2 regions of the Atlantibacter sp. MEI4A-1023 genome follow, and region 1 is predicted to be linked to the other one. Evidence: predicted binding sites of a transcription regulator. Region 1 holds the regulator's gene; the other holds the start of a gene.
The links. The regulator LexA, encoded in region 1, represses DNA repair genes until DNA is damaged. The targets are predictions, from matches to a motif close to TNCTGTATGTACATACAGNA.

Region 1 (16,113 bases):
CCCGCCGAGCGCGGCGTGGGCATGGTGTTTCAGTCTTATGCGCTTTATCCGCATCTGTCGGTGGCTGAAAACATGTCTTTCGGCCTGAAGCTGGCCGGGGCGAAGAAAGAGGTCATTAACCAGCGGGTGAACCAGGTTGCGGAGACGCTGCAACTGGCGCACCTGTTGGATCGCCGTCCGAAAGCGTTGTCCGGCGGCCAGCGCCAGCGTGTGGCGATTGGCCGTACCCTGGTGGCGGAACCACGCGTGTTTCTGCTTGATGAGCCGCTCTCCAACCTTGATGCCGCGCTGCGCGTGCAGATGCGTATCGAAATCTCCCGTCTGCATAAGCGCCTGAAGCGCACCATGATTTACGTCACTCACGACCAGGTCGAAGCCATGACCCTCGCCGACAAAATCGTGGTACTGGACGCCGGGCGCGTCGCCCAGGTGGGTAAGCCGCTTGAGCTGTATCACTACCCGGCAGACCGCTTCGTTGCGGGGTTTATCGGCTCGCCGAAGATGAATTTCTTACCGGTGAAAGTCACCGCCACCGCCATCGACCAGGTGCAGGTGGAGTTACCGAACCGCCAGCAAATCTGGCTGCCGGTAGACAGCGCAGGCGTGCAGGTGGGGACCAATATGTCGCTGGGCATTCGCCCGGAACATTTGCTGCCCAGTGAAATTGCCGACGTCACGCTGGAAGGCGAGGTCCAGGTGGTCGAGCAGCTCGGCCACGAAACGCAAATTCATATCCAAATTCCGGCCATTCGTCAGAACCTGGTCTACCGCCAGTCTGACGTGGTGTTGGTAGAAGAGGGTGCCACATTCGCCATCGGCTTGCCGCCAGAGCGTTGCCATTTGTTCCGAGAGGATGGTACGGCCTGTCGTCGTCTGCACCACGAGCCCGGCGTTTAAGCATTCCATAAAAAAACAACACAAAACCCTTCGCGCTGCGTTGTAGCACCCTGAAAGGCGATGTGTACAAAGAAAAGCAATGATCTCAGGAGATAGAATGATGATTACTCTGCGCAAAGTCCCACTGGCGGTCGCCGTTATGGCAGGCATCTTGTCTGCCCAGGCAGGCGCCGTTGATTTTAAAGGCTACGCCCGTTCTGGTATCGGCTGGACTGGCAGCGGCGGTGAGCAGGAATGTTTCCAGGCTACCGGCGCTCAAAGTAAATATCGTCTGGGCAACGAATGCGAAACCTACGCAGAACTCAAACTGGGTCAGGAAGTGTGGAAAGAGGGCGATAAGAGCTTCTATTTCGATACTAACGTGGCGTACTCCGTATCACAACGTAATGACTGGGAATCCACCAGCCCGGCTTTCCGTGAAGCTAACGTCCAGGGTAAAAACCTGATCGACGCGCTGCCGGGCTCCACCATTTGGGCAGGTAAGCGCTTCTACCAGCGTCATGACGTCCACATGATCGACTTCTACTACTGGGATATCTCCGGCCCGGGCGCGGGTCTGGAAAATATCGACCTCGGCTTTGGTAAACTCTCTCTGGCGGCCACCCGTTCTTCTGAATCCGGCGGCTCCTCTGCATTCTCTGATTTCGATGCCGACGGCAACCGTATTTATGACAACGTAGTGCCGAACGACGTGTTCGACGTGCGTTTAGCCGGTATGGAAATCAACCCGGGCGGTACCCTGGAACTGGGCGTTGACTACGGTCACACCAACATTCCTGACGACTACTACCTGCAGCCTGGCGCATCCAAAGACGGTTGGTTGTTCACTGCCGAGCACACCCAGAGCATGATGAAAGGCTTTAACAAATTCGTGGTTCAGTACGGCCTGGATTCTATGACCTCTAACGGTAAGGGCATCCCGCAAGGCGCCAGCCTGAATAACGATGGCCACCTGCTGCGCTTTATCGACCACGGTGCCATCTCCCTGGGCGACCGTTGGGACCTGATGTACGTCGGTATGTACCAGGACATCGATCTGGACAACAACAACGGCACCCGTTGGTGGACCGTGGGCGTGCGTCCGATGTTCAAATGGACCCCGATCATGAGCACCCTGCTTGAAGTGGGCTATGACAACGTGAAGTCCCAGCGCACCGATTCCACCAACGACCAGATTAAAGTGACCCTGGCGCAACAATGGCAGGCTGGCGACAGCATCTGGTCCCGTCCGGCCATCCGCGTGTTCGCGACCTATGCCAAATGGGATGAGTCCTTCGGTTACGCCAACAACGATTCCGGCGCGGGCTACACCGCAGGTTACGCTTATCAGGATACTTCCGCGCGCACCTTCAGCCGTGGCGATAACGATGAGTGGACCTTCGGTGCCCAGATGGAAATCTGGTGGTAATACAGCACGTGAGTTCATAAAACAAAGAGGGGCGAAAGCCCCTCTGTCTGACCATGCCTGTCCTGGGTGAGCGCGCTATTGCCTGGCTCCCGCTTACCCGCACGTTTGAGGTTATAACAATGAAAATGAATAAAAGTTTAATCGCGTTGTGTCTCTCTGCGGGTTTACTGGCAAGCCTCCCGGCCACCACCCTCGCAGCGGTGAATCTGGTTCCACAGGACGTTTCTGCTGCGCCAGCTATTCCGGCTCAGTCATTGCAGCAACTGCAATGGACGCCAGTCGACCAGTCTAAAACCCAAACCACCACCCTGGCGACCGGCGGCCAATCGCTGAACGCGCCGGGCATTGCCGGGCCGGTTGCCGCGTACAGCGTACCGGCGAATATCGGCGAACTGACAATCACCCTGACCAGCGAAGTGGATAAGCAAACCTCGGTGTTTGCGCCGAACGTGCTGGTTTTAGATCAGAATTTAACCCCGGCGGCATTTTTTCCCAGCAGCTTCTTTACCTACCAGGAACCGGGCGTGATGTCCGCCGATCGCCTTGAGGGTGTGATCAAGCTGACCCCGGCGCTGGGGCAACAGAAACTCTATTTACTGGTGTTCACCACCGATAAAGACCTACAACAAACCACCCAATTACTCGATCCGGCGAAGTCTTATGCCAAAGGCACCGGCAATGCGGTACCGGATATCCCTGACCCGATCGCCCGTCACACTACGGACGGTACGCTAAAACTGAAAGTCAAAACGTCTTCGGGCTCCAGCATTCTGGTGGGACCGCTGTTCGGTTCCTCGGACCCTGGCCCGGTCACCGTGGGTAATACCGCCGCGCCGGCAACCGCCTATGCCGCGCCAGCGCCGGCACCTGTGGCTGCGCCTGCCACGGCTCATGCTGCGTCGGCACCTGCACCTGCCGCGAAGAGCGAGCCGGTATTAAACGACACGGAAAACTATTTCAATCAGGCCATTAAGCAGGCCGTTAACAGCGGGGATATCGACAAAGCCCTGAAACTGCTGAATGAAGCCGAGCGTCTGGGTTCTACCTCCGCCCGTTCAACGTTTATCAGCAGTGTAAAAGGCAAGGGGTGATCCACCCCGCATTGTTGATGCTTGTAAGGTTGGTGCGCTTCGGCGCACCTTTTTTTATTTGCCGCCGCGTTTGTTGCGCATTTGTTGCGCTAAATCGTTATTGGTGACGTTTCCTCCGCCAACTTCCTGCCTTTCTGCGCTACAATGCCGGAAGACCTGGTTCCGGAGAGCAACACATGTCCCATCCTGCGCTCACGTCACTGCGTGCGCTGACCTTTTTCGATACCCTTCCCGAGCTGGATAGCGAATTGCGCGACTGGCTGCTGCTTGAAGACTCGATGACCAAACGCTTCGAGCAGTTTTGCCGTAAAGTGCATGTCGATATTATCTTTGAAGGCTTTATCGGGCAGGAATTGCCCGATGACGAACGCGCCTGCCTGCCGCAGGAATCACGCTACTGGCTGCGCGAAATTGTGTTGTGCGGCGATGGCGAACCCTGGCTGATTGGCCGCACCGTGGTGCCGGAGTCGACGCTGTGCGGGCCGGAACTGGCATTGCAGCAGTTGGGCGGAACCCCGCTGGGCCGCTATCTTTTTACCCAGTCAACGTTGACGCGCGACTATATTGAGGTGGGGCGCAGCGAAAATTTATGGGGGCGCCGTTCCCGTCTGCGTTTATCCGGTAAACCGTTACTGTTGACTGAATTATTTCTGGCTGCATCGCCGTTGTACCAGGAGGAGAAATAATGGAGTGGAGCCTCAAGCAAAATAAGCTGCTGGCTTATCACCGCCTGATGCGCACAGATAAACCTATCGGCGCGCTGTTACTGCTTTGGCCGACGCTATGGGCGTTATGGATTGCCACCCCAGGCCTGCCGCCGCTGTGGATCCTGGCGGTGTTTGTCGCAGGCGTATGGCTGATGCGTGCGGCGGGCTGCGTGGTGAATGATTATGCCGATCGCAAATTCGACGGGCATGTAAAACGTACCGCCAACCGTCCGCTGCCCAGCGGTGCGGTAACCGAAAAAGAAGCGCGTAATTTGTTTGTCGGGCTGGTGCTGCTGTCGTTCCTGCTGGTGCTAACGCTCAACACCATGACCATTTTGCTGTCGGTAGCGGCGCTGGCGCTGGCGTGGGTGTATCCGTTTATGAAGCGCTATACCCATCTGCCGCAGGTAGTGCTGGGCGCTGCGTTCGGCTGGTCTATCCCAATGGCCTTTGCCGCCGTGAGTGAAAGCGTGCCGCTCAGCTGTTGGCTGCTGTTTATCGCTAACATCTGCTGGGCCGTGGCTTACGATACGCAATACGCCATGGTCGACCGTGATGACGACGTTAAAATCGGCATCAAATCCACGGCCATTCTGTTCGGTCGTCACGACAAGCTGATTATCGGTATTTTGCAGGTGGTGGTGATGGGCCTGATGGCGCTGGTGGGCTGGCTAAACGGGCTGGGCGCGGTGTTTTACGCGGCGATCCTGATTGCGGGCGGGCTGTTCGCGTATCAGCAAAAACGGATTGCGCATCGCGAGCGCGCGGCCTGTTTCCAGGCGTTTATGAACAACAACTATGTGGGCTTAGTGTTGTTTATCGGGCTGGTGTTCAGTTACCAACATCTCTAAATAAAACAGGCGGGATTTCCCGCCTGTTTTGTCTTTATGCGTCGCTCGCCTGAGCCGCCGCGCTTTCGATAGTCAACCGAATATCCGAGGTAATCAGGTCTGCCAGAAGCTGGTAAACCTTCATGGTCTCGGCCGGTTCGGCATCGCCGGTATCGCTGATAAAGCCTTCGTCGCGCAGTGTCGACACCAGGGTGCTGAATACCGCTTTGTCGAAGAATTCCGGCGCGTTAATCCCGTGCAACACCGATAGACGCTGCGCCACCGTACGGCTCTCTTTTTCCAGAGTGCCGCGGTTGATCGACGGGTTGGCGCTCAGCAGCCAGAAGGTGATGGCGTAGCGTTGCAGCGTTTCGCGCACCCCTGCCGCCAGCAACTGGAGCGTACGTGAACGGGCCGGGTTAAGCTGCAATTTCTCGCCGTTTTCCACGATTAACTGCTGCTGCAACAGCTCATCCACCAGCGCATCAAGCACTGCGCCCAGCTCGCTTTTCTCCCAGCGCAGGAACAACTCCGCCTTCAGCATCGGGTAGAGCACTTCAACCTGGCGCAGCAACTCTTCACGGGTAATGTGGCGATGCTGGGCGATCATGGCCGCCAGCAGCGATGGCAGCACCAGCATATGATGGATGTTGTTGCGGTAGTAGGTCATCAACACGGCCTGCTCGCGCGGCAGAATGATAATGTCGCCGATGGTGTCTTTTTCGACTTCAAACTTGTTCATTTGCAGCGCGTGCTCAATCAGCTCGTTGGCGGATTGGGCTGGTGTCGTTGCATCCGGCGCATAAGGCACGTTACGCAGCAGGCTTAAGTAACAGCCGAGCTGTTCGGTCAACTGCTCGCGGGTAAGCGAACGTTGACGCGACGCCAGCAGCGCCGTACAGCACAGGTTCATGGCATTAGCCGCGCCCGCGTTGTTGATGCGCACCATCAGGTCGGCGGCGATGGCATTCACTGTCGGCGTCAGCCAGGCAGGTCGGATCGCTTCAATCGGGTCGATGGAGTCGCGCCATTCGGGCACGTGCTGGTTCAGGTACGTCATCAACGGCATTGGTTCGCCGAAGTTTACGTAGCCCTGGCCCAGGTTGCGCAGCTTGCTCAGCCCGCTAACCATCTTCGCGAAGTTCTCTTTCTCTTTGGTCGCGCCACGCAGCTCTTTGGCGTAAGTACCCACTTCCATCACGTGTTCATAGCCGATGTAGATAGGAACCAGCGTGATAGGGCGGGTGCCGCCGCGCAGCATCGCCTGGATGGTCATCGACAGGGTGCCGGTTTTCGGGTCCAGCAGGCGACCGGTACGGGAACGGCCCCCTTCAACAAAATATTCCACCGAATAGCCGCGGCTGAACAGTTCGCCCAGATACTCGCGGAACACCGTGGAGTAAAGTTTGTTGCCCTTGAACGTACGACGAATAAAGAACGCGCCCAGGCGGCGGAACATCGGGCCCGCTGGCCAGAAGTTCAGGTTGATACCCGCAGCGATGTGCGGCGGCACAAGGCCCTGGTGATACAGCACATAGGACAGCAGCATATAGTCCATATGGCTGCGGTGGCAGGGAACGTACACCAGTTCGTGACCGTCATGCGCCAGTTGGCGCACCCGCTCGGCGTTGTGCACATTAATGCCCTGATAGAGGCGGTTCCAGGTAAAGCCCAGAATGCGATCCATCAGACGAATGGTTTCGTAAGAGAAGTTCGCCGCAATCTCTTCCATCAACGCCACGGCATTTTGCTGGGCTTTTTCATGGGAGATTTTTTTGCTGCGCGCTTCGTCTTCTACCGCGCGGGCAATGGCTTTAGAGGCCAGCAGCTTATTAAACAGGTCCTGACGCGCCGGTAAACGCGGCCCTACGGCGGCCAGGCGCTGGCGGGCGAAGTGCATACGCGCCACTCGCGCCAGCTTCTGGGCAATGGTTTTATCGGTGCCGTGTTCATCCGCCATGCGGCGCAGCGACAGCGAGGGCGAAAAGCGTACAAAGCTGTCGCGCCCTAACCAGGAAACGGCAAAAAATTTCTGCAAGCCGTTCAGCATCCGCAGCGGCGGGTTCACTTCGCCTTTTTCACGGCCCGGCGCGCGCCCGAACATCACCGACACCGGCACCATCTGCACATCAAGTTGCGGATTGCTGCGATGCAGATCGAGATAGTCGTGGAATAACTTAATCGACTCCTCTTTCGGCGTGTAATAGGTGAATACCCGCGGCCCGCCGTGAATAAACACATGGCGCGGCAGCAGAGTGCCGTCAATTTCGAGAGGCTCCAGCGGATCGGGCAAATCGTGTGCCAGACATTGTTGGCGCAGCGTCAGCAAGTCCGCCTTCGAGTTGTACGGAAGAACGTACATAATCGGGCGCGAGGTATCGAGCCCCAGTTCGGCGCACGGATCCGCCGGAATGGATTTGCTTTTTACCAGTACGCGTAATGGTAAATTAAGTAATTTGTAGTAAATTCGTGGCCAGCCGGACATAAACGATGTAAAGCCTCTGGTTAACAATGCAATTGCACCGCAAGAATATCAGAAACAACCGGGAATTTCTGTGGTGCTTACGTTTCGTTGCTCACTGCTATTGATGCGCGTTTTTTAAAAAGGTTTCCTTTCATGGCGAATAACACCACCGGGTTGATACGAATAATTAAAGCAGCAGGTTACTCCTGGAAAGGCATTTGCGCCGCCTGGAAGAACGAAGCGGCGTTTCGCCAGGAGGGCGTCGCGGCGATTGTCGCCATTGCTATCGCCTGCTGGCTGGATGTCGATCCGATTACCCGGGTGTTGCTGATTGGCTCCGTCATTCTGGTGATGATAGTTGAGATCCTTAATAGCGCCCTCGAAGCGGTGGTCGATCGCATCGGCCCGGAATTTCATGAGCTTTCCGGGCGCGCCAAAGACATGGGCTCGGCGGCGGTACTGTTTGCTATTTTACTGGCGCTGATGACCTGGGGCATATTGCTCTGGTCAAATTTGCGATAACTCTTCCAGATGTCGCTAACATGCGGATATTTGCTCATTTTGTGGTTTCAAAATCACCGTTAGCTGTATATACTCACAGCATTACTGTATATGCACCCAGGGGGCGGAATGAAAAGTTTAACGGCCAGACAGCAAGAGGTGTTTGATCTCATTCGGGATCACATCAGCCAAACCGGCATGCCTCCCACTCGTGCGGAGATTGCACAGCGTCTGGGCTTTCGTTCTCCTAACGCTGCAGAAGAACATTTAAAAGCCCTGGCGCGTAAAGGGGTGATTGAAATCGTTTCTGGCGCATCGCGCGGTCTGCGTTTGCTGGTGGAAGAGGAAGAGGGGTTGCCGCTGGTTGGGCGCGTTGCCGCGGGCGAACCGCTGTTAGCTCAGCAGCATATCGAAGGCCATTACCAGGTCGATCCCGGCTTGTTTAAGCCCAGCGCGGATTTCCTGCTGCGCGTTAGCGGTATGTCGATGAAAGATATCGGGATTATGGACGGCGATTTGCTCGCGGTGCATAAAACTCAGGATGTACGTAACGGCCAGGTGGTGGTCGCGCGCATCGATGACGAAGTGACCGTTAAGCGCCTGAACAAACAGGGCAACACGGTGCAGTTACTGCCGGAAAACAGCGAATTCTCCCCAATCGTTGTTGACCTGCGCCAGCAGGCCTTTTCTATCGAAGGGCTTGCTGTCGGCGTGATCCGCAACGGCGAGTGGCTGTAAGCTCTGCTGTCTGATTTGAAGCCGTAGCGCGCCGCGTTACGGCTTTTTGCTTTCCAGAATTCCCTACCGCTACGGATTGCGTCATGCCATTTTTCACGTCTGCTGATAAAGCATTGTGGCGCCTGGCGCTACCCATGATCTTCTCCAATATTACCGTGCCGCTGCTCGGCCTGGTGGATACCGCCGTTATCGGCCATCTCGATAGCCCCGTTTATTTAGCCGGTGTCGCCATTGGCGCAACCGCCACCAGTTTTCTGTTTATGCTGCTGCTGTTTCTGCGAATGAGCACCACCGGGTTAACCGCCCAGGCATTTGGTGCAAAAAACCCGCAGGCGATGGCGCGAGCCCTGGTGCAACCGCTACTGCTGGCGGTGCTGGCCGGGGTGGCGATTATGCTGTTACAGACCCCGCTGATTAACCTGGCGTTGCATATCGTAGGCGGCAGCGAAGAAGTATTACATCAGGCGCGGCGCTTTCTGGAAATCCGCTGGCTAAGCGCGCCTGCGACGCTGGCGAACCTGGTGCTGTTAGGCTGGTTATTGGGGGTGCAGTACGCGCGAGCGCCAGTGATCCTGCTGGTTGTTGGCAATGTGCTGAATATCGCACTCGACCTGTGGCTGGTGGTGGGGCTGGATATGAACGTGCAGGGCGCTGCGCTGGCAACGGTGGCGGCGGAATACATCACGCTGATCGTCGGATTGCTGATGGCCTGGCATGTCATGACGCTGCGGGGCATCAATCCGGCAATGCTGCTCTCTGCCTGGCGCGGCGATATCTGGCGTTTACTGGCGCTCAATCGCGACATTATGCTGCGTTCGCTGCTGCTGCAAATCTGTTTCGCCAGCGTCACGATTTTAGGGGCGCGGATGGGTAGCGATGTGGTGGCGGTGAATGCCGTCCTGATGACGCTGCTGACGTTCACCGCCTACGCACTGGATGGTTTCGCCTATGCGGTGGAAGCCCATTCCGGGCAGGCTTACGGCGCAGGTAACAGCAACCAACTGATTAAAGTCTGGCATGCCGCCTGTCGCCAGGCGGGCCTGGTGGCGCTGATGTTCGCTACGGTTTATGCGCTTTGGGGCGAGCATATTGTTGCGCTACTGACCTCGCTGCCGGTTTTACAACAGCAAGCGGATCGTTACCTCGGCTGGCAGGTTGTGCTGCCGCTGGTTGGCGTGTGGTGTTATCTGCTGGACGGCATGTTTATCGGCGCTACCCGTGGCGCGGAAATGCGTAACAGTATGGCCGTGGCGGCTGCGGGTTTCGGCGTGACATTAATCGCTTTGCCCTGGCTGGGTAATCACGGGCTATGGCTGGCGGTAGCGGTATTTCTGGCATTGCGCGGGCTGTCGTTATGGCTCATCTGGCGGCGCCACTGGCAGCGCAATAGCTGGTTCAACGAGACGGGTCATGGTTAGTTACATCTGCTGACTCTCATTTAATTTCTGAATATCTGTTTGATATATAAAATTTTTGTATCATTAATGCCGATTTTTATCTTTCGCGCTTGGTTAAAGATTCTGAATGTTTCAAACGAGTCGGAATGGTCGACTAAACTCATTATCACGTCCAGCAGATAATAACTGTTAAACACGGACGATAAACATTTAGCGTTTATAACCGAACGATGAGGACTACATCATGAATAAAGACGAAGTCGGCGGTAACTGGAAACAGTTCAAAGGTAAAATGAAAGAGCAGTGGGGTAAACTCACTGACGACGATATGACCGTTATCGAAGGTAAACGCGATCAGCTCGTAGGGAAAATCCAGGAACGTTATGGATACGAGAAAGATCAGGCAGAGAACGAAGTAAAAGACTGGGAAACCCGTAACGATTACCGCTGGTAATCCCCGTCGTTTCTCTGCTTAGCCACCCTCATGGCTACCCTGCCAGGTACAAGGATGTACCATTAACGCCTTCACTTACCGCGTTTTTTCACCTGAACTGAATGGTCGTGACCACAGTGTTCCGGGTGACGGCACGATTCTACCTCTTTGCAGCCTGAGCACAGCCCGTGCGCTTCAATGACATTATGCCGCAGCGTAAAGCCCATATCGGCGGCTAACGCATCCATGATCTTCTCTACACCCTGCGCGCTCTGCTCTTTGACGACGCCGCAGCGGTCGCAAATAAACATCGCTGAAGTATGCGTCGGTTGATCGAACAGATGGCACAGAACATAGCTGTTGGTTGATTCAACCTTGTGAACAAACCCTTGCTCCAGCAGGAAGTCCAGCGCCCGATAGACTGTCGGCGGCTTAGCCTGCGGCTCGGATTCGCGCAGCAAATCCAGGAGATCGTAAGCGCTAATCGCGCCTTTTTGTAACGTCATTAAGCGCAACACTTCGAGGCGCTGCGGGGTCAGGCGTACGTTTCGTTGCTGGCAAAGATCTTCTGCCAGGGCAAGCATATGTTGTGACGTCGTCGTATCCATCAGCATCCCCATGGGTCACGTAAAACGCTTATTTTATCATGATCCGTCCAAAACGCCGACAGTGCGCAGGATCGTTCTTCCGCTTCGTTTTTCGCAAGCTCATCCATACGTATCAGTTCGATTGAAAAAAACCACATCTATAAATATTAAAGACTTACAAATAATGAACATGAGCCGCCTGAAGGCGGCGCGCTTTCAGGGCTCTGACGCCTGTCTTTCATAGGGACATTTGCCGCCAACATTTTCCGCTGTGCAGGGACACAGCGCCTGTTACGCAACCTATGACGAGACAAACTCCTGTGAAAAAAATAAAACTTTCTATAACAGCATTAGCAGTTTTTTTGGTGGTAACGAGTGAGGCCAGGGCGGCTAATACCTGGACGGAAGCGCGTGGAGATGCAATGGGAGGAACCGGCGTCGCGTCTGCGCATTATGGCAGCGGGGTACTGATTAACCCGGCGTTGCTGGCAAAAGCGCAGCCAGAAGATTCTGTCACCATTATTTTCCCCACCGTGGGCGCGCAAATCAGCGATAAAGACAATTTACAGGACGAAATCGATAACATTAGTGATCGTATTGATTACTACAAAGAGGTGATTAACGATTTTGGTCCGGAAGACTTATTGAACCTCGGCGAATCAGTCCAACAGTTTCAGAATGCCGCAGGTGAACTGGCGGATCAGCTAGAGTCGCTGGAGGGCAAAATCGCCACCGCGCGAGCGGGGGCCGGGCTGGCCGTCAGTATTCCCAGCGATATGCTCTCGGTCGCTTTTGTGGCGAAAGGCTATGCCCATGCCCGGGTCAGTTCCTGGATCGATCAGGAGGATATTACGTACCTGAGAGGGATCCAGGGAAGCGAGGCCATTGCCATTGACGTTGCGCGCGATGCCATCCTGAACGGTAGTGATGAGATCACCGATAACCTTCACTCTACCGGTTTTGGTCGCGTGGCGATTGTTTCCGACTATGGCGTTGCTTTTGCAAAGCAATTCGATATGGGCGGCGTGCCGGTTTCTTTCGGCGTGACCCCGAAGCTGCAAAAAACCTGGCTGTATAATTACAGTGTGCCAATTTATGCCTACGACAGTAGCGACTGGAACAGTAGCCGTTACCGTACTGACAATACCGGTTTCAACGTTGACGCCGGTTTAGCCGCCGATCTTAGTGAAAACTGGACCGTTGGCCTGAGCGGGCAGAACCTGATTTCTCGCGATATTAATGCCAAAGAGGTCAACGGTTTTCGCGATAGTTATGAAATTACGCCGCTGGTCACGGCGGGTGTTGCCTGGCATAGCGGTATTTTGACCCTGGCGGCTGATGGCGATCTCACCGAAACCAAAGGATTCAAAAGCGAAGATAACAGCCAGTACGCCGGCGTGGGGGCGGAAGTGCGCCCACTCCCCTGGTTGGCGGTGCGCGCCGGTTATCGTGCCGATATGAAAGGCAATGATAATGACGTGTTTACCGCCGGGCTGGGCTTCGCGCCGTTTAACCGGGTGCATATCGATTTAACCGGTATTGTCGGCGAGAAAGAAACCTGGGGAGCAGGAGCGCAACTTAAAGTCACCTTCTAAAATCACTGGACGGAATGGCGACATTCCGCCCATTTTTACAGAGTGTGGTATAGTGTCGCCCCTTTTTTAACCTGATACGCCATCGTTTGATTATGCTGCCAGAATCTCAACCCACCGTTTTTGCCGCCCATCGCTTTTCTATCGCGCCGATGCTCGACTGGACTGACAGACATTGCCGTTATTTCCTGCGCCTGCTGTCAAGCCATACGCTGCTGTATACCGAAATGGTGACCACCGGGGCGATTATCCACGGCAAAGGCGACTATCTGGCATTCAATGAAGAAGAGCATCCGGTGGCATTGCAGCTCGGCGGTAGCGATCCGGCAGCGCTGGCGCAGTGCGCGAAACTGGCTGAAGCGCGCGGCTACGACGAGATCAACCTTAACGTCGGCTGCCCGTCCGACCGTGTACAGAACGGTATGTTCGGTGCCTGCCTGATGGGCAATGCGCAGCTGGTAGCGGACTGTATCAAGGCGATGCGCGACGTGGTGTCCATTCCGGTCACTGTAAAAACCCGTATCGGCATTGACGCCCAGGACAGCTACGAATTCCTTTGTGATTTTATCAACACCGTGTCCGGCAAGGGCGAATGCGAGATGTTTATCATCCATGCCCGTAAAGCCTGGCTTTCCGGCCTGAGCCCGAAGGAAAACCGCGAAATCCCGCCGCTGGACTATCCGCGCGTGTATCAACTGAAGCGTGATTTTCCACATTTGACCCTGTCGATTAACGGCGGCATCACGTCTCTTGAGCAGGCGAAAGTCCATCTGGCGCATATGGATGGGGTGATGGTCGGGCGTGAGGCGTATCAAAACCCAGGGATTCTGGCGGCGGTCGATAGAGAAATCTTCGGCGTGGAGAGCCACCTGGCCGATCCGGTTGCGGTGGTGCGCGCCATGTACCCCTATATCGAGCGCGAGCTGAGCCAGGGGGCGTATCTTGGCCACATCACCCGTCATATGCTCGGGCTGTTTCAGGGCGTACCCGGTGCGCGCCAGTGGCGGCGCTATTTAAGCGAAAATGCCCATAAAGCGGGCGCGGATGTGGATGTGCTGGAACGCGCGCTGCAAAAAGTCGCTAATCCGCAATAAATTTTTCACTAAAAAGTAGTCAAATTCGCTACGCCTCGTCCGTCGTGACGGGGCGTAGCTCTTTAAAATCAACGAATTAACTTTGGCATGTTTCTTGTAATAGCACTCTCAGGAACGTATTTTTTTGGGAGAGAAAGCCATGCTGGAAATTCTGTTCGTGTTAGGGTTTTTTGTGATGCTACTGGTGACCGGCGTGTCGCTGCTCGGCATACTGGTGGCGCTGGCAGTGGCGACGGCATTAATGTTTGTCGGCGGATTATTCGCGATTATTTTTAAAGTTTTGCCCTGGTTATTACTGGCAATCGCCATCGTTTGGGTGGTACGGACAATAAAACAGCCGAAGCTTCCGCTTTATCAGCGCAACAACCGTTGGCGTTACTAAGGATTGCGGCATGGGTCACAACCTGATGATCCGGTAAGGATTTATTCAGGGTGCTGCGTAGGAATTGCAGGGTTAATCTGTCAGTATGCACGGGTTAACGAATTCATCGCAGCTGTACCCTACATACGGCGCGAACTATAAAAAGAAAGGGCTTCCTGCGGGAAGCCCTAATTCTTTCTACGGTATCAACAAACTGGAACCCTGGGTTGCCCGGCTTTCCAGCGTTTCATGGGCTTTTTGCGCATCCTTTAACGCAAAGCGCTGCTCTGGCGAGACATCCACTTTGATGACTCCGCTGGCGATCAGCGAGAACAGTTCGTTGCTGGCTTCTTCCAGTTCTGCGCGGTTAGTGACGTAGCCGTTCAGCGAGGGACGCGTGACAAACAATGAGCCTTTCTGGTTGAGAATGCCGAGATTGACGCCAGTCACCGGCCCCGAGGCGTTACCGAAGCTGACCATCAGGCCGCGGCGTTGCAAACAGTCCAGCGACGCTTCCCAGGTCTCTTTACCCACCGAGTCGTAAACCACCCGCACTTTTTTGCCGCCGGTAATTTCGCGTACCCGCTCAGCGATGCTTTCTTCTTTATAGTTGATAACCTGCCACGCACCGGCCTGTTTGGCGCGTTCCGCTTTTTGCGCAGAGCCGACGGTGCCGATCAGTTTTGAACCCAGCGCTTTGGCCCACTGGCAGGCGATAAGCCCCACGCCGCCCGCCGCCGCGTGGAACAGGAACGGTTCGTCGGGTTTAATCTCATAGGTTTTGCGCAGCAGATAGAACACCGTCAGCCCTTTCAGGAACGACGCGGCGGCCTGTTCATAAGAGATAGCGTCGGGCAATAGGGCGACTTTATCGGCAGGGACGTTGTGTATTTCGCTGTAGGCACCGAGGGACGACTGGGCATACACCACGCGATCCCCCGCTTTGATATGCGTAACGCCTTTGCCGACTTTGCTTACCACGCCAGCGGCTTCGCTGCCCAGCCCGCTGGGCAGCGCTGGCGGCGGATATAGCCCGCTGCGGATATAGGTATCGATGTAGTTAATACCGATGGCTTTATTCTCGACCTGGACTTCATTTTCCGCCGGATCGCCAGGGGTGAACTCAACCGCTTTGAGCACGTCGGGGCCGCCATGCTTTTGAAACTCAATGCGTATTGCCATGTATCCTCCGCTGTCATATCGTTTGGGCGCGGGTACCTCGTGAAATCACGCGGCATTGCGGGTGTGTGCGCGATGCAACTTGTTTCCCCAGGGTATATAATGCCCGTCCCCCTAATCTAACTCGGTAACTCCATTCACTATGGCAGGAAATAAACCCTTCAACAAACCCACTGAACCTCGCGATCCGCAAGTCGCCGGGTTGAAAATCCCCCCGCATTCGATTGAAGCGGAACAGTCGGTGTTGGGTGGTTTAATGCTGGATAACGAACGCTGGGACGATGTGGCTGAACGCGTCGTCGCGGAAGATTTCTATACTCGCCCGCATCGCCATATCTTTACCGAAATGCACCGTTTACAGGAGATGGGCAAACCCATCGACCTGATTACGCTGTCTGAATCGTTAGAGCAACAGGGGCAGCTTGATAGTGTCGGTGGTTTCGCCTATCTGGCGGAGTTATCGAAAAACACGCCGAGCGCCGCGAACATCAGCGCGTATGCCGACATCGTGCGCGAACGCGCGGTGGTGCGCGACATGATTTCCGTCGCCAACGAAATCGCCGATGCCGGTTTCGACCCGCAGGGGCGCAGCAGCGAAGACCTGCTGGATCTGGCGGAGTCGCGGGTGTTTCAGATTGCTGAAAACCGCGCCAATAAAGACGAAGGCCCAAAGAGTATCGATCAGATCCTCGAAGCGACGGTGGCGCGTATCGAAACGCTCTACCAACAGCCTCATGACGGCGTAACCGGGGTCGATACCGGCTACCAGGATCTGAACAAGAAAACTGCTGGGTTGCAGCGTTCCGACCTGATTATCGTGGCGGCACGTCCTTC
Region 2 (16,113 bases), 110 kb from region 1:
ACATGGGTTCCTTCCTCAAAAAGAGACCTGTTGTTAAATTCTTGTTGATTTTATGCTTCTTGTTTGTTGTTTTCCAGATTCAGAAAGCAAGACTAAGCAGTCGATAAATAAAAATGTAGAATGTCATCCGGATAATAATTCAGCGGTTTTATTGATTTGTTCAGGAGAACAGGCCACATGGGCAAATTTCTGGGTTGGGTAGGAGGCGTATGTTTATTGCCAGGCGCGGCATTGGCGCAGGAGGCTGTCGTTCAGGAAGTGCATGATGCGCCTGCGGTTCGCGGCAGCATTATTGCGAATATGCTTCAGGAGCACGATAACCCGTTTACGCTTTATCCTTACGAGTCGAACTATCTCATCTATACGGTCACAGACGATCTGAATAAAGAAGCTATCGAAACTTACAATTGGTCCGATAATTCTCGCAAAGATGAAGTAAAGTTTCAGTTAAGTCTGGCGTTTCCACTGTGGCGCGGTATCCTCGGCCCTAACTCGGTTTTAGGCGGTTCTTACACCCAGCGTTCCTGGTGGCAGCTTTCTAATAGCGACGAATCTTCGCCGTTCCGTGAAACCAACTACGAACCCCAGGCGTTTTTAGGCTTCGCGACTGATTATCGCTTTGCTGGCTGGACGCTGCGCGACGTAGAGTTTGGTTATAATCACCAGTCTAACGGTCGTTCAGACCCGACGTCACGTAGCTGGAACCGCATTTATACGCGCCTGATGGCGCAGAACAATAACTGGCTGGTAGAAGTGAAGCCCTGGTATGTGGTCGGCAATACTGATGACAATCCGGACATCACCAAATACATGGGCTATTACCAGTTAAAAATCGGTTATCAACTGGGCGATGCGATCCTGAGCGCGAAAGGACAATATAACTGGAATACCGGTTACGGCGGCGCGGAGCTTGGCTTCAGTTATCCGGTGACGAAGCACGTGCGCCTCTATACTCAGCTGTACAGCGGTTATGGCGAGTCGCTTATCGACTACAACTTTAACCAAACCCGCTTCGGCGTGGGCGTAATGCTTAACGATCTGTTCTAAGGGCATTGCAGTTTCCCCCGCAGGCGCTGAAAATAGCGCCTGTTTTATTTTTAGTGATGGAGTGAGCGTGGCGCAGGCAGAAGTAATGAATCAGGAGTCGCTGGCGAAACAGGTTTTGCAGGAAACCTTCGGCTACCAGCAGTTCCGCCCTGGCCAGGAAACCATCATAAATACCGTGCTGGAAGGGCGCGATTGCCTGGTGGTGATGCCTACCGGCGGCGGTAAGTCATTGTGCTATCAGATCCCGGCGCTGGTGAAAAATGGCCTCACAGTGGTGGTCTCGCCGCTGATTTCCCTGATGAAAGACCAGGTCGACCAACTGCTGGCCAACGGCGTGGCTGCGGCCTGCCTCAACTCCACGCAAACCCGTGACGAGCAGCAGGCCGTGATGGCGGGCTGCCGAACCGGGCAAATCCGCTTACTGTATATCGCGCCCGAGCGCCTGATGCTCGACAATTTTCTCGACCAGCTTACCTTCTGGAATCCGGTGATGCTGGCGGTGGATGAGGCGCACTGTATTTCGCAGTGGGGGCACGACTTCCGCCGCGAGTACGCATTATTAGGCCAGCTGCGCGATCGCTTCCCCAATGTGCCTTTTATGGCGCTGACCGCCACGGCAGACGAGGCCACGCGCCGCGATATCGTTCATCTGCTTGGCCTGCACGATCCGCTGATCCAAATCAGCAGCTTTGACCGGCCCAATATCCGCTACATGTTGATGGAGAAATTCAAACCGCTCGATCAGCTGATGCGCTATGTGCAAGACCAGCGCGGCAAATCCGGCATTATCTACTGCAACAGCCGGGCGAAAGTGGAAGACACCGCCGCGCGGCTGCAAAGCCGGGGCATTAGCGCCGCAGCCTATCATGCCGGCCTGGAAAACGACGTGCGCGCCAACGTGCAGGAAAAGTTCCAGCGCGACGACCTACAAATTGTAGTGGCGACAGTTGCCTTCGGGATGGGTATCAACAAGCCGAACGTGCGCTTCGTGGTGCATTTCGACATCCCGCGCAATATCGAATCTTACTACCAGGAAACGGGCCGCGCCGGGCGTGACGGGCTGCCTGCCGAAGCGATGCTGTTCTACGATCCGGCGGATATGGCCTGGCTGCGCCGCTGCCTTGAAGAAAAACCGCCGGGCCAGCTCCAGGATATTGAGCGCCACAAACTCAACGCTATGGGCGCGTTTGCCGAGGCGCAAACCTGCCGCCGCCTTGTGCTGCTGAACTACTTCGGCGAAGGGCGGCAGGAGCCGTGCGGCAACTGCGATATCTGCCTCGATCCGCCGCGCCGCTATGACGGCCTGGTAGAAGCGCAAAAAGCATTGTCATGTATATATCGCGTTGGACAACGTTTCGGGATGGGCTACGTGGTTGAAGTGCTGCGCGGGGCAAACAACCAGCGCATCCGCGAATTCGGTCACGATAAGCTCAAAATTTACGGTGAGGGGCGTGACCATACCACCGAACATTGGGTGAGCGTCATCCGCCAGCTTATCCATCTGGGCGTAGTAACACAGAACATCGCCCAGCATTCGGCGCTGCAACTGACTGAAGCGGCGCGGCCATTCTTACGCGGCGAAGCGCCGTTGATGCTGGCGGTGCCGCGCGTCGTAGCGCTGAAATCGCGTGTGGCGCAGAAATCCTACGGTGGGAACTACGACCGTAAACTGTTCGCCAAACTGCGTAAGCTACGCAAAGCCATTGCCGATGAAGAAAACATCCCGCCTTACGTGGTGTTTAACGATGCCACGCTGATTGAAATGGCCGAGCAGATGCCGCTCAGCCCCAGTGAAATGCTCAGCGTCAACGGCGTGGGGATGCGTAAGCTGGAACGCTTCGGGAAAGAGTTTATGGCGTTGATTCGCAGCCATGCAGATGGTGACGACGAAGAGTAGTCAAGGCCAGGCAAACATGTCAGGATAGTTTCTCTCTTTATTGTTTGTCTGCGAGTCAATCATGTTAACGCTTTTCTTTACGGTGGCGCTGGTTCATCTGGTGGCGCTCATGAGTCCCGGCCCTGATTTTTTCTTTGTCTCCCAAACGGCGGTAAGTCGCTCGCGAAAAGAAGCCATGCTTGGCGTACTGGGTATTACCGCAGGCGTAATGGTGTGGTCCGGCGTGGCGTTGCTGGGTTTGCACATTATCCTCGAAAAAATGGCCTGGCTGCATAACATCATTATGGTGGGCGGCGGGTTGTATCTGTGCTGGATGGGCTATCAAATGCTGCGCGGCGCACTGAAGAAAAGCGACGCCCCTGCGCACGAACCGAATGTTGAACTGGCGCGCGGCGGACGCAGCTTCCTGAAAGGCTTGCTGACTAACCTGGCGAACCCGAAAGCGATTATCTATTTCGGCAGCGTATTCTCGCTGTTCGTCGGCGATAACGTCGGCAGCAGTGAACGCTTGGGCATTTTCCTGCTGATCGCTCTGGAAACCTTTGCCTGGTTTACCCTGGTAGCCAGCCTTTTCGCACTACCTGCGATGCGTCGCGGTTACCAGAGAATGGCGAAATGGATCGACGGCGTAGCCGGCGCGCTGTTTGCCGGCTTTGGGCTGCATTTGATTATTTCGCGTTAAGCTGCGTTTCAACTATAAAAAATGCCTGATACGATGTGTCAGGCGTTTTGTTTACTGAGCGCGTTATCAACGCTGCGTTGTTATAGCGATATGAGCGGTTGTATCTCGTTAATATATTTCTCCCATTTTTTCTCCCAGTCTGCTAATTTTTGTGATTTTTCAACTGCAGTCATACCGCTATAGGTATAGGAGTTTTTAATAAGCTCTTTAACGTCGCTGAGATCAATCATGGCCCCGTGATAAACCTCCCAAAGATCATAATATATACCTGCGGTTTCGAATATCTGCGGATCGTCAGAGCAAATCACGCATTTTACACCTTGCTGCATAAACTGAGCGATAGGGTGAATTCGCAGATCTTTGGTGTAACGCAGAATTTGATTGCTGACAGGACAGATTTCCAGACGGATTTTCTCATCGCGAATTTTTCCCAATAACGTTGGGAAGTTATAGAGGTTAATCCCATGCCCGATGCGTTGGGTCCCTAATGCCCATGCCGAGTGGATATTATCATTATCAACCCAATTGCTTTCGCCGTCATGGAAGTAAAAGTTAACAGGGCTTCTCATGTCGATAATTTTTTTGGCATAATCCTGGGTTCTGTGATTTATATCTTTTTCACTGACTACGTCAAAGCCAATGATAAACTCAGTGCCATCATCATCTTTTAATTTGCTTTGCCATTCGGGGATGCACTTCAGAATGGCCATCGCTTCCGTGATGTCGCTATCAGGATCTTTACTGGTGCGTCGGCTCGGCGCGACAATGGCTTTAACTTTTAAGTCAGGGCACCCCGAATTTTTCGCTTCGCGGTATGCGGCTTTCAATAACGTGAGGGCCTCCGGTGGCTCGGCAGTATAGGCTGATTTTGACGGTTCAGTAGCCGTAATTTCCGCGTCGTTGCTATCTACCAGAGCAGGAACACCCGTCCTAATTTCAATATAATCATTTCCATGTTCATACTGATGCTTAAACGCGGCGACATAATATTTTTTATATACATCTTTCACTTTGAGGACTGAGGAAACTGCAATAAAATAATCATTAAAACCATCCCAAATGTACTCTATATCATCTATGCGCGGATCAATAAACGTCAGCATCTTCTTAGAATGCATGAATACGGGATAATTGCTTTTAGCGATCTTGCTGTAATTATAAAAATTTGGATTAGTAGGTGCTTTTTTTAAATAATAAAGCTTTCCATTTGGATATAACGGTTTTAACCCAGCATCAGGATCCCAGTACACATACACGTTAGGAACATCTGCAAGCATCTTAGTAAATTTATCGTTATCCCAGGTTGCGCCAGTATGAATATGTAAATTCCCTCCCTGAGGCATTCTTTTAAATATCTCAAACAACGCATTGTACATGATGTCATTTTTAGCGTAATGAAACTTCAATGAAGGCGAGTAAGCGTCGTAAATATATTTCCTGTTACCAATCAGTTCATCTCTTTTCTTTTTCATATACGCATTGAGCTTTTCTTCTCCCTGCGTCAGTTTAGCTTCTGTTTGGTTAAACCAGCTTTTCCGGTCTTGATCTTTAATGCTCTTGATAAGCGCTAAATACTCGTCATAAGTGGCCGCACCTTTCATATTAAATGTCCTCCGCGTTTTGCGCGTTCATATCGCCGACAAGAATACCGTTAGCATAGAATCCCTCATCATTATCCAGTGACAGGTTGTAAACAGTGCTGCTGCATGTGAGAGGCTGGATTAACTCGACACGATGCCAGGCGATACCCTGCTGGCTTGACGTCGCTATACAATCATTGGCATTGATATCCTTGACGCGTTTCAACTTGATAGGGTTTTCGCTCCGCACATATAACGGATGGCTGGCGGTCGCTTCAAGTTGGCTACCATCTTCAGCCGTGATTAAAAACAGCTTATCTTCCGCTCCCTTCCAGATATTACTTACGGTAGCAAATTTTTTGTTAATACCACTCAAAACTCGATCGCCAATGCAAAGAGCATTAATAGGTTTGCATTGACCATCAGAGAGTGTGATTACTGTCGATTCTGCCAGACATCCCCACATAATTTTCAACGGTAAAATAGGTTCCTGGATAACTGTTCCGGTCCTGATTCGTTCCTTCGTCTTGCTGGTGAGTTTAAAAGTAACGGTTTGGAGACTTCCGGCCGGGAGATGGTACTCGATATCAAAACTCAGCGTGAAATTATAGGTCTGAGGCTTTAAATCACCCGCTTGTTTTAAATATATGCCCCAGTCGGTATCAAGTTCGTATTGAAGGGTCCCATTGTCGATGACTTCTGGTAAGAATTTATCATGGGGGATGATGGCAACGCCGCCTACGCTAATTCTTTCAATTATTGCCTTTTTATTTTTTACTATAGGATCGATTATTACGCTGCGGCCTAGTCGAATAATACCTTTTGCTGGTATTGCCAGGATGGGGTAGTAATCCAGCATATGCTTACTGTCAAAATTACAAACATAATCGCAGTCGCCTGACTGTTCGGGTAATCGACGAAGCGAGATAACGATATTGTTCTCATCGCGATGATAGGTTACAGGGAGGTAGGGGGCCCTGTTGGTGCCAAAAATAATAGTCGAATCCTCTTTTTTAGGATAAATATGGGTATAAACAGGTGCTAATTAATATGAGCCAAAATCGAGATCTGGCTGCTTGATTGTTATCTCTTTCATCATATGCAGTTGAACAGTACGACCCAGGTAATCTACTATTTGACATTCAGCGACAAGAGTGAGATTTTCAATATCAGTAATATCATGGATTTTCTGTAGCGAGATTTCATTAGTCGATGTAAAACGATCCGTGCTTGCCGATGAGACCAGTTCAATCGAAGTATAGCGCTCAGAAGTTAACGCATTAAAAAAATGAGCAACAAAATTAATCTGGCATTTCTCTTCCAGAAGCGAGGCGTAAATATTCAGATGGATAATGTCATCGCCTCGTTGCCATGAAAAATCATCAATGTTGATATAATCGTAAAAATAGAAGGGCTTCGGGGCTTCTGTTTCATGGAGAGTTAACCGTAAGGCCTGATATCCCTGTTCGATTTCCTGCGTATTTTTTTTGCACTGGAGAAGAGGGGAGGATGCGTAAAATATGGTTAGGGCAATTGCGTATATTATTAAGATCAATATTACTTTCTTTCAGTGAATTTTTAATTAACGTCATGGCGCTCACCTGCCTGAATTGAGAGAAATATATAATGGCTCGTCTTCACGAATGGCTTTTAGTAAAACCATCAGATCATGTGACTTAAAATAACAAATCAAATTTTTATATCATGAAGCGCATCACACTTATTTTTATTTCCGAAGTGAATGAAATGGCGTTAATTATTAGGCTGGGATGATTGTTTTTCACTAAACGTGGACGTTAAAGAAAATAGATAAACTATTGTGGCGTCGGGCATGTATAAACATTAACTGGAATGAAAATCCTTTCCCCGCTCAGAAAACAGTTTAATAAGAGATATAACGATTTAATTCAGGGATTATATTATCCCTGAATTACTATCAGGCATGGCGCGCGCTGGCCAGTAGCGCGCCCACCAGCATAAACAGCGATCCAAATACTCTGTTCAGCGCTTTCATCTGCTTCGGCCCTTTGATCCACAACGCGATGCGGGTGGCGAGCGTGGCATAACCAATCATCACAATCACGTCCACAATAATGGTCGTCACGCCGAGGATCGCATACTGCACGGTCTGCGGTTGATGAGGCACGATAAATTGCGGAAACAGCGCGGCAAGAAACACGATGCTTTTCGGGTTGGTTAAATTAACAAATACCGCGCGCTGAAACAGTTTGCGGCGCGGCTGGCTTTGCGCCAGGGTGTGCAAATCAATCGCTCCTGCGGCCCGCCACTGCTGAATACCCAGCCAGATGAGATACGCAGCGCCCGCCCATTTTAAAATCTCAAAAGCCATTAATGAACGGGAAAACAGCGCGCCGAGACCCACCCCTACCAGTACAATATGAATCGCCAGACCGAGCTGCAAGCCAGTAATAGACGCAACTGCACCGCGATAGCCGTGGCTCATCGCCGTACTCATGGTGTTGATGGCCCCGGAACCAGGAGAAAGGCTGAGGATGATTGTGGTGAGCAAATAGGTACACCACCATTCGAACGACATGGGGAACTCCCTGAATAAGCGCTTTTATGTCACAATACGCTATACCTTCTATCTTTCAAGTAGCCGACTCGCTGGCATCGCAAACAAAGCAGGAAGCCGCATTTTTCATACGCATTCACTCCGTAACGTCAGGGCAGGGCATCCCATGATTGAGCACAAAAATGGATGGTATTCCCGGGAAAAAGCGTTCGCCGCTTTTACTATGGGGCCGCTCACGGCGTTCTGGCAGCAGCGCGAAGAAGATGAATTTACCGGCGTGGACGGCGTGGCGGTGCGCTTTGTGCGTTTCCGCGCAGCCAGTCATGATCGGGTAGTGGTGATTTGCCCTGGCCGCATCGAAAGCTATGTGAAATACGCCGAGCTGGCATGGGATCTGTTCCATTGCGGCTATGATGTATTAATCATCGATCACCGCGGTCAGGGGCGTTCGGGGCGAATGTTGTCCGATACCCATCGTGGGCACGTGGTGCGTTTTAGCGATTATGTCGACGATCTGGAGCTGTTCTGGGAACAGGAAATCAAGGATGGTCCGTGGCGTAAGCGCTATGTATTAGCCCATTCCATGGGCGGCGCGATCTCCGCGCTGTTTTTAGAACGCCGCCCGGACGCATTTGACGCCATCGCGTTTTGCGCCCCGATGTTTGGGATTGTGCTGCGCTTGCCCGACTGGATGGTGCGTCAAATCCTCGACTGGGCGGAAGGGCACCAGCGTATCCGGGAAGGCTATGCTATTGGCACTGGCCGCTGGCGCGCGTTGCCGTTTGCGATTAACGTGTTAACCCACAGCCGGCAACGCTATCGCCGCAACTTGCGTTTTTACGCCGATGAACCAACGTTGCGCGTAGGCGGGCCGACGTATCATTGGGTAAGAGAAGGCATCCTTGCCGGAGAGCAGGTTTTAGCAGGGGCCACTGCGATGACCACGCCGACATTGCTCCTCCAGGCAGAAGAAGAACGTGTGGTGGATAACCGCATGCACGATCGCTTCTGTGAAATTCGGGCCGCGGCGGGCCACCCCTGTTGGGGGGGTAAACCTTTCGTCATTAACGGTGCGTACCATGAGATCCTGTTTGAAAAGGACGCTATGCGCGCCGAGGCGCTTAATGCCATCGTCGACTTTTTCGATGCGCATAATTAACTACTGGCGGTCAGGCCGCCTGTTACCAACCAGAGGTTATTATTTTTATGTATCAGGTCGTTGCGTCTGATTTAGACGGTACCCTTTTATCCCCTGACCACACCCTGTCTCCTTTTGCGAAAGAGACGCTGAAATTGCTGACGGCTCGCGGCATTAACTTTGTGTTTGCGACGGGGCGTCACCATGTGGACGTGGCCCAAATCCGCGACAACCTTGAAATCAAGGCCTACATGATCACCTCAAACGGCGCGCGGGTGCATGATACCGACGGTAAGCTGGTGTTCAGCCATAACCTGGATCGCGATATCGCCGCCGATCTGTTTGGCGTGGTGCATACCAACCCCGATATCGTGACCAACGTTTACCGTAATGACGACTGGTTTATGAACCGCCACCGCCCGGACGAAATGAAATATTTCCGCGAAGCCGTTTTTAAATACACCCTATTTGAGCCGGGCGTGCTGGAGCCGGAAGGCATCAGCAAAGTGTTCTTCACCTGTGACGATCACAAGAAATTGCTGCCGCTGGAGCAGGCGATTAATGCGCGCTGGGGCGACAGGGTTAACGTCAGTTTCTCTACCTTAACCTGCCTGGAGGTTATGGCGGGCGGCGTTTCCAAAGGCCATGCGCTGGAGGCGGTATCTAAAGCGATCGGCTATTCCCTGAAAGAGTGCATCGCGTTTGGCGACGGGATGAACGATGCGGAGATGCTGTCGATGGCAGGCAAAGGCTGCATTATGGCTAACGCGCACCAGCGCCTGAAAGATCTGCTGCCGACGCTGGAAGTGATTGGCACTAACGCCGACAATGCGGTCCCGCACTATCTACGCCGTTTATTCCTTAACGAAGCCTAAGCGACAAAGTGACGAGTGGTTTATATTTAACCACTCGTCAACCAAATACCCAAGCTCATATCGTTCACTCTCGCTACAATGCGGTTTTCTGCTGGAAACGGGTATTCCCGGGGAAACATTGTGCCGCTACTCATTATCACCACCATTCTGTGGGCGTTTTCTTTTAGCCTGATTGGCGAATACCTTGCCGGGCATGTCGACAGCTATTTTTCTGTGCTGATGCGCGTTGGGCTGGCGGCGCTGGTGTTTTTGCCGTTCCTGCGTTTTAAGGGCCTGAAACCGAAAGTTATCGCGCTGTATATGCTGGTGGGCGCGCTTCAACTGGGCGTGATGTACCTGTTCAGCTTCCGCGCTTATCTTTACCTGACGGTCTCCGAGTTCTTGCTGTTTACCGTCCTGACGCCGTTGTATATCACGCTGATTTACGACCTGCTCAGCCGCCGCCCATTGCGCTGGGGCTACGCGTTCAGCGCGCTGCTGGCGGTGATTGGCGCGGCGATTATTCGTTACGATCAGCTCAGCGAGCATTTCTGGTTTGGGTTGCTGCTGGTGCAACTGGCGAACATCAGCTTTGCTATCGGGATGGTTGGCTACAAGCGACTGATGGAAGTGCATCCGATGCCGCAGCACAACGCGTTCTCGTGGTTTTATCTCGGCGCGTTTGTGGTGGCGGGCGTGGCCTGGCTGGCGTTAGGCAATCCAAACAAACTGCCTGGCACCACGCTGCAATGGAGTGTACTGATCTGGCTGGGCGTTGTGGCGTCCGGGCTGGGCTACTTTATGTGGAACTACGGGGCAACGCAGGTGGATGCCGGTACGTTAGGGATCATGAACAACGTGCATGTCCCGGCGGGGCTGCTGGTTAACCTCGCCATCTGGCAAGAGCAACCCCACTGGCCGAGTTTTATTATTGGTGGGTCGGTGATAATGGCTTCGCTGTGGGTCCATCGACGCTGGGTCGCGCCGCGCTCTTCACAAACGGCAGATGATCGCATGCGTGGTTCCGCGCAGAGCGAATAAACGCATCGATAACCGGCTGACGCTGCTCGCCATCGCGCACAGCGGCGTACAGCCGGCTCCACAATCCTTCACCCAGGGTTTTGGTCACGACCAGGCCCTGGCGTTCAAAACTCTCCACTACCCAGTGCGGCAGCGCGGCGATACCCATCCGCGCCGACACCATCTGAATCAACAGCAGCGTGTTATCAACGCTTTTCAGCGACGGGCTGACGCCAGCAGGCTCCAGAAAATGACGCCACACGTCCAGGCGCTGGCGCTGCACCGGGTAAATCAGCAGCGTTTCCCCGGAGAAGTCTTCTGGCGTGATGCGCGGTTTGCTGGCCAGCGGATGATCGGTCGCCAGCACCAGACGCACTTCAAAATCAAACATCGGCGAATAGTGCAGACCGCTGCGCGGCAAAATGTCGGACGTTAATACCACGTCCAGCTCGCTCTGCTGAAGCGCAGGCTGTGGGTCGAACGTGACGCCCGATTTGAAATCCATCTCTACCAGCGGCCACTGCTTGCGGAAATTCTCCAGCGCCGGGGTCAGCCACTGAATACAGCTGTGGCACTCAATCGCAATCCGCAACTGGGACTGCTGCGGTTCATTGCACTCCTGTAGCGCCCGGCTGATTTGCGGTAGCACCTGAGTTGCCAGTTGCAGCAGAATCTCGCCCTGCGGGGTAAAGCGCAGCGGCTGGCTTTTACGAACGAATAGCTTAAACCCGAGGCGCTGCTCCAGATCGCTGAACTGATGAGAGAGAGCAGACTGCGTCTGATGCAGCGTGGCGGCCGCAGCGGCGAGTGAACCGCAGTTCTGCAGGGCCAGCAGGGTCTTAAGGTGTTTAATTTCGATCATGAAAGTCCTTCACTTTGCCATGAGGAATTTGCGCTTGAGGAATATACAGTAACTGCTGATTATGGATGTGTAAACATCTGGACGGCTAAATACCTAGAATTCCCTAAGAGGCAGACAATGACAATCTACAATCACACCCTCGGTTTCCCTCGCGTTGGCCTGCGTCGCGAATTGAAAAAAGCGCAAGAAAGTTACTGGGCGGGCAACAGCACCCGTGAAGAATTACTGGCGGTGGGGCGCGAGCTGCGTGCCCGCCACTGGGATCAGCAAAAAGCGGCAGGCGTGGACCTGCTGCCGGTGGGCGATTTCGCCTGGTACGATCATGTTCTGACGACCAGCCTGCTGCTGGGCAACGTGCCAGCGCGCCACCGGAATAAAGACGGCTCCGTGGATATCGATACCCTGTTCCGCATTGGCCGTGGCCGCGCGCCAACCGGTGAACCAGCAGCGGCAGCGGAAATGACCAAATGGTTTAATACTAACTATCACTATATGGTGCCGGAATTTGTTAAAGGCCAGCAGTTCAAACTGACCTGGACCCAGTTACTGGATGAAGTGGACGAAGCGCTGGCGCTGGGCCACCACATTAAACCGGTACTGCTGGGGCCGATCACCTATCTGTGGTTGGGCAAAGTGAAAGGCCAACAGTTTGACCGCCTGTCGCTGCTCAATGACATCCTGCCGGTTTACCAGCAGGTGCTGGCGGAACTGGCAAAACGCGGCATCGAGTGGGTACAGATTGACGAACCGGCGCTGGTGCTGGAACTCCCGCAAGCGTGGCTGGACGCCTACAAACCGGCTTATGACGCGTTGCAGGGCAATAGCAAACTGCTGCTGACCACCTATTTTGAAGGCGTCACGCCGAATCTGGATACCATCGCCGCACTGCCGGTGCAGGGCCTGCACGTTGATTTGGTGCAAGGCAAAGACGACGTGGCAGAACTGCATCAGCGTTTGCCGTCCGAGTGGCTGCTGTCTGCGGGTGTGATTAACGGTCGTAACGTCTGGCGTGCCGATCTGACGGAAAAATATGGGCAGATTAAAGACATCGTCGGTAAACGCGCCGTATGGGTGGCATCCTCCTGCTCCCTGCTGCACAGCCCAATCGATCTGAGCGTGGAAACCCGTCTGGATACGGAAGTAAAAAGCTGGTTCGCCTTCGCCCTGCAAAAATGTGAAGAACTGGCGCTACTGCGCGACGCCCTGAAAACCGGCGATACGGCTAAAATTGCCCAATGGAGCGCCCCGATTCAGGCGCGTCGCCACTCTGCCCGTGTACACAACCCGGCGGTGTGCGAGCGTCTGGCGGCAATTACCGCGCAGGATAGCCAGCGTGCCAGCGCCTACCCGGTACGTGCCGAAGCACAGCGCGCGCGGTTTAATCTTCCGGCATGGCCGACCACTACTATCGGTTCATTCCCGCAAACCACCGAGATCCGCGGCCTGCGCCTGGACTTCAAAAAAGGGAATCTGGACGCCAGCAACTATCGCACCGGCATTGCCGAACACATCAAGCAGGCGATTGTTGAGCAGGAGCGCCTCGGCCTTGACGTGCTGGTTCACGGAGAAGCGGAACGTAACGACATGGTGGAATACTTCGGCGAGCACCTGGACGGCTTCGTATTTACCCAAAACGGTTGGGTGCAGAGCTACGGTTCACGCTGCGTGAAGCCGCCAGTGGTGATTGGTGATATCAGCCGTCCTGAGCCGATTACCGTGGAGTGGGCGAAGTACGCGCAGTCCCTGACCGACAAGCCGGTTAAAGGCATGTTGACTGGCCCGGTGACGATCCTTTGCTGGTCGTTCCCGCGTGAAGACGTCAGCCGCGAAACCATCGCTAAGCAGATTGCGCTGGCGCTGCGCGATGAAGTGGCCGACCTGGAAGCCGCCGGGATTGGCATTATCCAGATTGACGAACCGGCACTGCGCGAAGGGCTGCCGCTGCGTCGCGCCGACTGGCAGGCCTATCTGGCGTGGGGCGTGGAAGCGTTCCGCCTGAACGCCGCCGTGGTACGCGATGATACCCAGATCCACACCCATATGTGTTACTGCGAGTTCAATGACATCATGGATTCCATTGCCGCGCTGGATGCAGATGTGATCACTATCGAAACCTCACGGTCGGATATGGAGCTGCTGGAATCCTTTGAAGAGTTCGAATACCCGAATGAAATCGGCCCGGGCGTGTACGACATCCACTCGCCGAACGTGCCGGATGTGGAATGGATTGAGGCGCTGCTGCAAAAAGCGGCGCAGCGTATTCCGGCGCAGCGTTTGTGGGTTAACCCGGATTGCGGCTTGAAAACGCGCGGCTGGCCGGAAACCCGCCAGGCGCTGGCGAACATGGTCAAAGCGGCGCAGAACCTGCGTAGCGCGTAATAAAAAACCCGCTCCTGAACAGGAGCGGGTTTAACTTTTGATGCAAACTGGCCGTTACTTTTTAGTGCCGTAACGGCTAAACCACTCCAGCATTCTCTGCCAGCCGTCTGCGGCAGATTCCGCATGATAGCTCGGGCGATAATCAGCGTTAAACGCGTGGCCGGCTTCGGGATAAACCACGATTTCTGCGTTAGCATTCGCAGCGCGCAGCGCCTGGCGCATCGTCTCCACGCTTTCCAGTGAAATGCCCGTGTCCTGAGCCCCGTACAGACCCAGCACCGGCGCGTTAAGATCCACGGCGATATCCACCGGATGTTTTGGCGAGTTGAGCGTTTTATCACCCAGCAATTTGCCATACCACGCCACAGCGGCTTTTAGCTGCGGGTTATGCGCGGCGTATAGCCACGTGATGCGTCCGCCCCAGCAGAAACCGGTCATCATCAGACGATGCGGGTCACCGCCCTGACGGGAAGCCCAGTTCGCCACATGATCGAGATCCGCCAGCACCTGAGCGTCGGGCACTTTGCTGACCAGGCCGCTGAACAGCGACGGGATATCGTCATATTCCGCCGGATCTCCCTGGCGGAAATAGAGTTCCGGCGCGACGGCCAGGTAGCCTCCATGGGCCAGGCGGCGGCAGATATCGCGAATATGTTCGTGGACGCCGAAAATCTCCTGCACCACGATAACCACCGGTAAAGGTTGGTCGGCATTTTCCGGGCGGGCATACCAGGCCGGCATGTTTTCGCCCTGGCTTGGAATTGAAGTTTCGCCACAATGGATGGCATCTTCGGCGGTATGTACTACCGTTGAAGCGACAGGTGAAGCGGCGGAAGCAAATCCTGAAGGGTTGTCTGTTGTGTTTTGTTTTGTCATGGCCAGGCTCCGTAACCATTTTTTTAGCGCAAACCTAACTATAGCCTGCGAGTCGAAAATTCGTACACGTAAAACCCGTTCCTGTGATCGTCACCGGGAAGGGTTTTTTATGTGATCATTGTCACTATTTTATGGAAATGTTATGCAAGCGAATTCCATGCAAGTGAATTGAGTCACGAAATTACCTTGGCAGCTTCTGTAAAGTACCCTTTTGCAGCTTCTGACAAACCGACCCAAAGAGGAGTCATTTATGTCTACGTCTGATGTTTTTCACCTCGGCCTTACAAAAAACGACCTGCAGGGCGCAACGCTTGCCATCGTACCTGGCGACCCGGAACGAGTGGAAAAGATCGCCGCGCTGATGGATAAGCCGGTTAAGCTGGCATCACACCGCGAATTCACCTCCTGGCGCGCAGAGCTGGACGGCAAACCGGTTATCGTCTGCTCTACCGGTATCGGTGGCCCGTCTACCTCCATCGCTGTTGAAGAACTGGCACAGCTGGGCATCCGTACTTTCCTGCGCGTGGGAACCACTGGCGCAATCCAGCCGCATATCAACGTTGGCGATGTGCTGGTAACGACGGCGTCCGTCCGCCTTGATGGCGCAAGCCTGCATTTCGCGCCGATGGAATACCCGGCGGTAGCGGATTTCGCCTGCACCACCGCGCTGGTAGAAGCGGCGAAAGCCGTGGGCGCTACCACACACATCGGCGTCACCGCCTCTTCCGACACCTTCTACCCAGGCCAGGAGCGTTACGACACTTTCTCTGGCCGCGTTGTTAGCCGCTACAAAGGCTCGATGGAAGAGTGGCAACAGATGGGCGTAATGAACTATGAGATGGAATCGGCAACGCTGCTGACCATGTGCTCCAGCCAGGGGCTGCGTGCAGGGATGGTTGCCGGGGTTATCGTTAACCGCACCCAGCAGGAAATTCCGAACGCGCAAACTATGAAACAGACCGAAAGCCACGCAGTGAAAATCGTGGTTGAGGCCGCGCGCCGCCTGATCTAACGTACTTCGCCAGCCCTGCATTTCTGTTGGGCTGGCGCCTGTCCCGCCGGTTTTCCCTTCACTGGCGCGCCTTGTTTTTAATCTTTTGCGCGAGGCCTCGCAGTAAATGCCTTTAAAACTGGACATTTATCCAGCACAATCCCATTTTGCTCAGGTGGGGTTAATGCGGGAGGCATTATGGATTTCTCTCTGTTACTGATGGCGGCGGTTGCGCTGGCGGGCGTGTTGCT

Region 2: a site for LexA is predicted at 11,648-11,667, ahead of metR (HTH-type transcriptional regulator MetR). Genes of this name have one in related genera too.

What each region holds. Positions count from the first base shown of each region.
Region 1 covers NZ_CM149568.1:4,322,234-4,338,346, reverse strand. Annotated here, with positions in the region: gene malK (maltose/maltodextrin ABC transporter ATP-binding protein MalK) at 1-897, shown strand, start outside; gene ACVV26_RS20575 (maltoporin) at 995-2,305, shown strand; gene malM (maltose operon protein MalM) at 2,425-3,396, shown strand; gene ubiC (chorismate lyase) at 3,573-4,082, shown strand; gene ubiA (4-hydroxybenzoate octaprenyltransferase) at 4,082-4,954, shown strand; gene plsB (glycerol-3-phosphate 1-O-acyltransferase PlsB) at 4,989-7,418, opposite strand; gene ACVV26_RS20550 (diacylglycerol kinase) at 7,551-7,919, shown strand; gene lexA (transcriptional repressor LexA) at 8,028-8,636, shown strand; gene dinF (MATE family efflux transporter DinF) at 8,720-10,054, shown strand; gene ACVV26_RS20535 (CsbD family protein) at 10,278-10,487, shown strand; gene zur (zinc uptake transcriptional repressor Zur) at 10,559-11,074, opposite strand; gene ACVV26_RS20525 (conjugal transfer protein TraF) at 11,356-12,648, shown strand; gene dusA (tRNA dihydrouridine(20/20a) synthase DusA) at 12,741-13,739, shown strand; gene pspG (envelope stress response protein PspG) at 13,879-14,121, shown strand; gene ACVV26_RS20510 (quinone oxidoreductase) at 14,299-15,282, opposite strand; gene dnaB (replicative DNA helicase) at 15,422-16,113, shown strand, end outside.
Region 2 covers NZ_CM149568.1:4,428,863-4,444,975, reverse strand. Annotated here, with positions in the region: gene yigI (acyl-CoA thioesterase YigI) at 1-4, opposite strand, end outside; gene pldA (phospholipase A) at 178-1,047, shown strand; gene recQ (ATP-dependent DNA helicase RecQ) at 1,115-2,944, shown strand; gene rhtC (threonine export protein RhtC) at 3,006-3,626, shown strand; gene ACVV26_RS21045 (amidohydrolase family protein) at 3,707-5,227, opposite strand; gene ACVV26_RS21040 (Hint domain-containing protein) at 5,229-6,065, opposite strand; gene ACVV26_RS21035 (hypothetical protein) at 6,252-6,761, opposite strand; gene rhtB (homoserine/homoserine lactone efflux protein) at 7,143-7,763, opposite strand; gene pldB (lysophospholipase L2) at 7,909-8,901, shown strand; gene yigL (sugar/pyridoxal phosphate phosphatase YigL) at 8,949-9,755, shown strand; gene ACVV26_RS21015 (carboxylate/amino acid/amine transporter) at 9,876-10,775, shown strand; gene metR (HTH-type transcriptional regulator MetR) at 10,663-11,616, opposite strand; gene metE (5-methyltetrahydropteroyltriglutamate--homocysteine S-methyltransferase) at 11,734-13,995, shown strand; gene ACVV26_RS21000 (dienelactone hydrolase family protein) at 14,050-14,871, opposite strand; gene udp (uridine phosphorylase) at 15,122-15,883, shown strand; gene rmuC (DNA recombination protein RmuC) at 16,061-16,113, shown strand, end outside.